2 regions of the Clostridium sp. LY3-2 genome follow, and region 2 is predicted to be linked to the other one. Evidence: riboswitches for the same ligand, from Rfam matches in the RefSeq annotation. Region 2 holds a riboswitch; the other holds the start of a gene.
The links. Region 2 has a riboswitch for cyclic di-GMP ahead of M4I33_RS06650 (tetratricopeptide repeat-containing diguanylate cyclase). Riboswitches for the same ligand answer to the same signal wherever they lie in the genome.

Region 1 (4,439 bases), on a different contig from region 2:
AGTTATAACCCTGTTTTTAGTAGTAGTTAGTCCTTCTTTGTCAGATACTTTGTAAGTTAAAGTGTATTTTCCTTCTTTGCTTGTATCTACAGTTCCTTCTACCTTTATTTTTGAAGTTAAATCTCCGTCTTCTTTGTCAGTTGCTGTAATCCCTTGAAGCTTATCAAAATCTTCATTTACTTTTATAGTTTTATCTAAAACTCCGCTAAGTACAGGTGCGCTATTAACTTCTGGCACTTTTTCTCCAAAAATAGTTTGTTTGTAAATTTCAGGTCCAGTTTCAGACATACGTTGAACTATCTCTATGCTTTCAATCTTAGCATCTCCAGATAATTTAAATGTATAAGTTTGTCCTTGTTCTATATTTTTACCTTCCCAAACTGATTTTAAATCTACAACTGTATACCCATTTTCATAAGTTACAGTACCAGATGTATAATCTCCTCTATTTAATGCCTTGTCAGTTTTTAAATATAGTTTTGGTGCTTTTATAGTTTCAGCACCTCTTTCAACTTCTTTTAAAACTCCATTAGACTCTTCTGCTTTTTCATTATTTTTAATAGTTATCTCATATCCTTTTTTATCTACTCCCCACTCTTGTTCGTAAGTATTTACAGTAGCTGAAATATCTAAATTAGAATATCCTATATCATGCTTTTGTAATTCATTTTCTCCAAAAAGACCTTTTTTAGTAGCTGTAGTTAATTCATCTCTTCTACTAGAATTATTAGTAGGTGCATCTTGAGATGCCATCCAGCCTATAACTCCACCTAGATTATTTTCCTTTACATACTTAGTCTTTTCATTTATAGATTTTACGTTATCATAAGTAAAGAATTTCCCTGTTGATTCGTCATAAAGGTATGGCGCCTTAGCTGTGTCATCCCAATATTCTTTAAGCCCTGGATAATTAGCTTTTAACTTATCTAAACTTCTGTAAGACCAAACACCGCTACTACGTCCCCCGTCTCCGACAGTAAGTGGTGCTTCGTTTGGAGCTCCATATGACGGAGTTTGATCTGCATCTTTTGAGTTCTTTTCAGCGTCTTCAAATAATCCTGGTAATTCCTTATTATCTCCTTTAGAAACCTTATTCCAACCTCTAGTATAATAAGCTGCACCTATAACTATCTTTTCAGGTTCTGCACCCTTACTTAAAAGATAATCAACTGATTCATCAACTGATAAGTTATTCCCTTTTAAGCTATCATTCGGGTTTGCATAAAGTCCTGTTTGGTGACCACTTACAGGGTCCCAAGCCCCTCTCATGTCATAAGTCATTATATTTGCAAAATCTACTACGTTAAATAATCTATCAACATCTACTCCTAAGTCTACCTTAGCTTTAGGTGCAGGAAGTGCTACTGATAATTCGTAGTCTTTATTAACTTCAACTCCTTTTTTATCTAAAGCGCTTCTTAATTCTTCAAGTAAAGTTATATAGTTTTCCTTATCTTCTGGGATTGAATGTATAGCACCTTCATCATTTTTATTATCAACTAAGTCAGGCTGCCTTACATCACCTGGGTATTCCCAATCTAAATCAATAAAATCCATATTAGTGTAATCTACGAATTTTATAATATTTTTTATAAAGTTATCTCTCTTATTTTTGTCTCTAGCTATTAAAGAGAAATCTCCAGACTTAGACCATCCCCCAACAGATATTCCTATCTTTAAGTTAGGATTCTTAGCTCTAAGTTCTTGAAGTGCTATTAAAATTCCAGCGTTTGGTGCTCCCCACTGAACTCCAGCTTGTCCGACTGGCGCCCCTGTTGCAGCATCCTTATCTGTAAATACTAAGTCTCCATTAGAATCAAAATCCATAAATGCAAAGTTTAAATGAGTTAACTGGTCTGCTGGAATATCCTTTGGATAAAAGTTCCCTTGACCTCCCCAAATAGACCAATCCCCATAATACATTACATTACGCTTTTGACTTTGGTTTTTTGTGCTTGTTTTTTGTGTAATTTCCCTACTATTATTTGCTGCAAATGCCTCTAAAGCAGGTGAAATAGTAGATGCTACCACTGTAGCCATAATAGTTGTAGCTATTATTTTTCTGATTTTTGCATGGTTTTTTGCCATTTAAATTTACCCTCCTAAAATTAATTTTTTAGAAAATCAACCCTCGAAGTTTTTACTTCTAGGCAGCTGGCTGGCATAGCTATAAAAAAGCCTTAGCCCCTATAGTTTTGCGTAAATCACATTTCTGTGACCTTGCTCTTTTCTAAGTAGTTTTAAATGTTAACTTTTACATTAATAGTATATAATTTGGTAAATTTTATGTATACATAATTGCAAGTTTTAAGGTACTTTTTGTAACTTTTAATTAAAGATGTACTGCAAATTATTGTAAAATTATGAAATTTTAATGTATAATACAAATATCTCTAAAAAGAAAGGTTTTTTTTATGATTAAAATTGGATTATGTGACGATAACTATTTATTTATTAAAAAACTATCAGAAATATTAAAGGATTTATCTAAAAGCGAAGGCTTAAATATAGAAATAACATCATTTGAATCTTCAAAAGACCTTTTAGATTTTTACGGTAAAAATAAAAGCTATTTTGATGTTATTTTTTTAGATATATTAATGGATAACGATAGACTAAACGGAATAGAAACTTCTAAAATAATCAGAAAAACTTCTTCTGATATCTTTATAATATTTGTAACTAGCAGCAAAGATTACGCTTTAGATAGCTATAGCGTTAATGCTTTTAGTTATATTTTAAAGCCATTTTCAAAAGAAGATATCAAATCTAAATTTTTAGATGTATATAAAAAAATAGAATTAAATAAGAAAAATATCTTTTACGTTAAAAATAATCAAGATATTTTCACATTAGATTTAAACAAAGTCCTATACTTTGAATCAAACTTAAGAAAAATAACAGCCCACCTTATAAACGGTGAAAAAATCTCTTTTTATAACAAGATGTCAAACTTAGAAGAAGAAATAAAAGATAGAAATTTTTTAAGAATCCATAGAAGTTTTCTAGTGAATTTACTTTATGTAAAAAATATAATTTCAAAGGATTTAATAACTACAACAAATAAAGCATTACCTATAAGCAGTAAGTATTTATCCTCATCTAGAGATATATTTACATCTTATATAAAGGTTAAGCTTTCTAGTTAAAGGAGTGTTTAAAATAGCTTTAATTTACCTTTTTATAACTTCAGTATTTATAATTTACATATCAAAAATTCACCTTAATTTTAAGTTAAAAGATATAATACCAACCCTTTCTTTTAGCCAAATTTTTATATTTTTATTATTACTAGGTGTGTTTTTTAATAAGATAAGCATATTGAGCTTTCTTTTTTACATAATTATAGCTTCGATTTTACTTTCTTTTTTCTACAAAAAAGAATTGTTTAATATTTATTTATTAACTTTAAAATCATACTATTTACTACTTATATCACTTATAGCAGTTTCTAGTTCTTTTGAAATATTACTTAAAAATAACACTTATTTGATTTTTGAGTACAAGCCTTATCTTTATAGCTCATATTTTATTTCTATTGTCTTATATATAATCTTTGAAATACTTTTTATAAAGATACTAAACTTTGAAAAACTTAAATACATATTAGATTCAGTAAATAAATTAATTCCCTTATCTATGTTTATTTTGCTTATAATAAAAAATTTAAGTCTTTTATATGTGTTATTTTACTCAAAACACGCACCACTTGTCACTTACATAATATTTATTTCAATTTTGTTAGAGCTATATTTTGAGGTGTTTATACTTATTGGAATATCAAAATCATACGATTTATCTATCTATAAGCACAAAAACAAAATATTAAATATGCAATATGACTTACAAATCTCTAACCTAAAAAGACTAGAATCTAAAGAAGAATATATAAGAAAAATATCTCACGATATAAATAACCACAAAATAGCACTTCACACTTTAATAGAAAATAATGAAAAGGAAAAAGCTTTAAATTACCTAAAAAACTTAGGAGTAGATTCTTATAAAACAAACGAATTATACACTAAAAACAATATTTTAAATGCTATCTTACTATCAAAAAAAGAAATCTGCACTTTAAATAATATAGATCTTTCATTAGATATAAAGATTCCAAGCTCCTTAAAAGTTTCTGATTTTGATTTATGTATAATCTTTGGAAACCTTTTAGATAACTCAATCGAAGCTACTAAAAAGCTTAAAAAATCTCCCTATATAAGGGTAAAAGCTAAAATAATTAATTCTAACTTAGTTTTAGAAGTTAAAAACAATTATAATGGAGAACTTGTAATTAAAAACAATAATATTTTCACAACTAAAAAAGATAAATTAAACCACGGCTTTGGAATATCTAACATAAAATCTACAGTATCAAAGCTTAATGGAATATACGAAATAAATAAAGACTCTAAAGAATTTTCATCAATCATTATGATTCC
Region 2 (4,439 bases):
TTTAAAAATTGCAAATGAGATTTTAAATGATCATCCTACACACCAAATTGCAAATATGGTTATGTTAATGAACTAATTGTTTTTATTTTGTAATTTCTTAAGACAAAAAGGAGTATAAACTTAAAGAATAAGGAGGTGTATCGGGATTTGAAGAAAATTCTAACTACAATCTCTATGGTATTTGGCGTATTATTTTTAGTCAGTTGCTCTTTAGTCTCTCCTTCTAGTACTAGTGATAAGAGTTCTAATGAGAGTCTTGAAACTGATGAATACAAGTTCAAAAGTAGTAATGCTTATCTTGCAGCTCTAGCTATAGATGCAGCTTGGGACCTTGATAAAGACCTAAATAAAAATCTACAGTATGTAAGTATAGATACTGACACATTTATGGATTTTTCAAAAGATGACACTGCTGAACTTTTTAATTATATCAGTAAAAAATATAATGTTACTCCACTTGATATGAATATGGATGAACTTGAAGAAGCTGGATACGTAAAAGACGGTGAATTTGTAAACGGCATAGTTTATGATGTTTCAAGCTATAAGGAATACTCTAAAAATTCAGTTTCCTTTAGAGGCCGAAAGAGGCGTTCTAATCTCGGGGCAATAGGCTTTACATTTGAAGCTATAAAGGTTAAAGAAAAATGGGTTGTTATAAAATCCTCAGTAAATTGGGTTTATTAAAAAGACGCTAGAAATTTCTAGCGTCTTTTTAAATTATATTTTGATTTCATTTTCTAGTTTTTCTATATAATCTTTAATTCGTTTAAGTTTAGTTTCTTCTTTTTTTGCACTATTTATTGAATTTATATACTTTTTCTTCATTGAAAATGATAGGCTATTAAAAAATTCTTTTGCTTTATCATTTTTATTTAGTGCTTCTTCAAACTCCTTTGGAATTTCAATAACTCTCTCTTCTAAATCTTCTTCTATTTCTACGTTTATTGTATCGCCAAAAGTTTTACTTAACTTTTCCCTTATTTCTTTAGTTATGCCTATCATAAAGCAAGGCATTCCCATTTTGACTATAGACCCTCTATATTCTATTCCATCAAACTTAGCTTTTACTTTAACACGTTTCTTTTTATATACAGCTTCTACGTCAAAGGGGATTTCTATATAAGAAGCGTTCTTTCCTTCTACTTTTATTATCTGCGCTTTAAATTCCTTTTTCATTTTTATAAGTCTCCTTAAATCAAATTTCCACCCTATCTTTACCAAGAGTTTTTGCCTTATAAAGTAATTTATCTGCAAATTTTATCCCTGTTTCTAAATCTATATTTTTTATTTCTTTTACACCAGCTGAAAACGTAAATACTACTCCTCTATCATCCGGGTTAAGCTTTAATTTAGTTCTAATATTATCTAGTATTTTTTTTGCTTCAATTCTATCTTTAGAGATAAATGCAATTACAAATTCCTCTCCTCCATACCTGTAGATAATCTCATCTTTTGAAACTGAATCTTTTAATACTTTTCCAAGTTTTCTTAAAATATCATCTCCGTAGCTGTGTCCTAAACTATCATTTATATTTTTAAAGTTATCTATATCTAAGATAGCTATAGTTACTTTATTATCTTTTAATTTTTCGTGTATTAATTCTTCTCCGTATCCTCTAGTACAGACTCTAGTTAAATAATCAAAGTTAACTAGCTCTTTAAGAGCTTTTTCACTTTCTTGCTTCTCATTTAAAACTTTTCTAAGCTTTAAAGTTATAACTGCTAAAACTATTATGACTATCACTCCAGAAATTGAAACAAATTCTGCTATTGTAAGCTGCCTATTCATAAGGTTTAAAGTTGATTCATTTAACTCGTCGTTTGCAGTTGCCATCTTCGAAATTATACTATTAACTTCACTATTAGCTTCTGTACTTGCTACTTTGTAGTAAGTTTTGTAAATATTCATTCCATTTATTTTTATATTATTTTCTTCTAAATATGTAATAAGTTCGTATAAAACCTTTTTTTCGTTATAATAATCTTTGCCGTCTTTATGCATTTCTATTGCTTTCTCATAATAGGATATAGCCTTTTTTTTATCTCCCTTTTTTCTATAATAAATAGCTAATCCTACATTTGCATCTGCAACTGATTGATTATCTCCTATTTGCTGATTTAAATATTTAGCTCTTTCTATATCATCTTTTCCTTTTTCAAGGTCTCCTATTTCTAGTTCACAAAGACCAACTTCTAATAGAGAAGCATCTGATATGTTTTGATTATAAGCTTCATCTAACCTTTGATTTATCTCATTATACTTTAAAGCATGCTTATAGGCTTCTTTAAAGTCTTTCTTTTTATAAAAGTATTTCATTTTGCTATATTCAACTTTATAGTCGTCTTTTATATTTAATTTTCCTAATTTATTATAATAAAATTCTGCCTTATCCATTATGTTAAACTCCGTATAAACACATAAATACACTGAATAGGCTAAAGCTTCCGCTCTAATAATCTCATCTTCTGATAACAGATCACTATTTTTATTATTTATAATATTTAATAAATCATTTGCAGCATTAAAGCTATCTGTGAATTTCTCAATAGATAACATAGACCAAGATAGATATTCTAATTCTTTGGCTTTAAAATACTCACCACATTTTACTTTACTATATTCTAAAAGTGCGTTATTTGAAGCTTCTTTCATCTTTTCGTATTCATTTTTAGCTGAATAAATTTGCACAAGCGAGCTATAATATACACCCTTTTTGTAGGGGTCAGTTTCTTCTTCTAATGAACTTTTATATCTCTTTTCATAACCTTCTAAATCATTAAAGACTTTATTCCCAACTTGTACTCTATAATTATAAGCTTCATCTACTGCTCTTTTATCAACTGTTTTTTTAGTTAATAAAATGGCTAATAAAACCGTAACTATTATAACAAGTATCCCTATTAACACCTTTTTTATCTTCATATTTATCTCCATATTATTTTTAATATAAAAAGCCTTAACTATAAAAGTTAAGGCTAAAGCTCCTCTTTATAAAGTGCAGCTGGCTGACATAGTTTATAAACCTTAGTCCCTATAGTTTTGCGTAAATAAGATTTCTCTTATTTTGCCTAAATAATTATACTATTAAACGTATAATTATTATTTATTTTAATATATATTAATTTCTTTTTCTATTTAAATTATATACTATATTTAAATTTTATCAAAAATATTAATTATATATTAACTTAAAATCTATTTTTTCATCTTATTTAAAGTGTATAGTTTTATATGATATTTAAAATTTAGGAGACTTTTATGGAAATTTTAAGTGCAATACTTTTTGGGCTTTCATCTAATTTAGATAACTTTATTATTGGAATTTCTTATGAAATAGGAAAAAAGAAAATAACTTTTTTTGATAATCTTTTAATTGCTTTTATTGGAACTTTCGGAACATTTCTTTCAATGGAGGTTGGAAAAATAATTTCTTCGATCTTACCTAATTATATCTCAAACTTTTTAGGAGCTTTTACTATAGTAATTATGGGTGTATATTTTACTATTCAAAGTGTAATCAAGAAAAATTCAGAAGATGCTAAAATAAAAGACCTTAATTTAAAAACTACATTAGTTTTAGCATTTGGCCTTACTTTAAATAATTTAGGAGTAGGTATAGCTGCAAGTGCAACAGGTTTAAATATACCTCTAGTATGTTTTTTAAACTTCATTTTAAGTTTATTGACTATATTTTTAGGTCAAGTTCTTGGAGGAAAAGTTTTTGGAAGACTACTTGGTAAATACGGAGATATAACTTCTGGAATACTTCTTATAGTACTTGGATTAATAGAGATATTTAATTAAAAAATTTAGGGCTTAGTACTAAAATATAGTACTAAGCCCTATTGATTTTAAATTTAGAATCCTAGTGGTAATCCAAATACGAAGAAACCAATTAGTAAAGTTGTCCAGAAGATTAAGAATGCTATTGAGTAAGGCATCATTAATCTAATCATATCCCCTAAAGTATAATCTGGTTTATACTTTCTCATAAACACTAGTATTATTCCAGCGTATGACATAAGTGGTGAAATAACATTAGTTGATGAGTCTGCAAGTCTGTATGCAGCTGAAACTAAGTCTGGTGTTAAATTTTGATTTACGTTATATAACATTGGAATAAATATAGGTCCAAGTAGCATCCACTTTGAAGTTAATCCTCCAACAAATAGATTTATTAAAGCTGTTACTAATATAAATCCTATTAAAAGTAATACAGGATACTTATCTATCCCTAAGTTTTGTAAAAATGATGCACCTAAATACGTTATATACGTTCCAATATTTGAGAAACTTAATAAAGCTAAGAAGTTATATGAGAAGAAAGTTAATACTAAAACATATCCCATTCCTCCCATTTGCTTTGACATAGCTTTTACTATATCCATCGCATTTTTAAACTTTCCAACTTTCTTCCCATAGAATAGTCCAGTCA

Region 1: linked by a shared signal. The riboswitch ahead of M4I33_RS06310 (glycosyl hydrolase family 18 protein) and the one ahead of M4I33_RS06650 (tetratricopeptide repeat-containing diguanylate cyclase) in region 2 are both predicted to bind cyclic di-GMP.

The regions. Positions count from the first base shown of each region.
Region 1 covers NZ_JAMDLQ010000017.1:67,939-72,377, forward strand. Annotated here, with positions in the region: gene M4I33_RS06310 (glycosyl hydrolase family 18 protein) at 1-2,088, opposite strand, end outside; cyclic di-GMP riboswitch class I at 2,147-2,235, opposite strand; gene M4I33_RS06315 (LytTR family DNA-binding domain-containing protein) at 2,415-3,149, shown strand; gene M4I33_RS06320 (sensor histidine kinase) at 3,760-4,439, shown strand, end outside.
Region 2 covers NZ_JAMDLQ010000018.1:11,338-15,776, forward strand. Annotated here, with positions in the region: gene M4I33_RS06635 (hypothetical protein) at 1-76, shown strand, start outside; gene M4I33_RS06640 (hypothetical protein) at 148-687, shown strand; gene M4I33_RS06645 (YdeI/OmpD-associated family protein) at 721-1,179, opposite strand; gene M4I33_RS06650 (tetratricopeptide repeat-containing diguanylate cyclase) at 1,199-2,926, opposite strand; cyclic di-GMP riboswitch class I at 2,998-3,083, opposite strand; gene M4I33_RS06655 (manganese efflux pump) at 3,263-3,808, shown strand; gene M4I33_RS06660 (AbgT family transporter) at 3,862-4,439, opposite strand, start outside.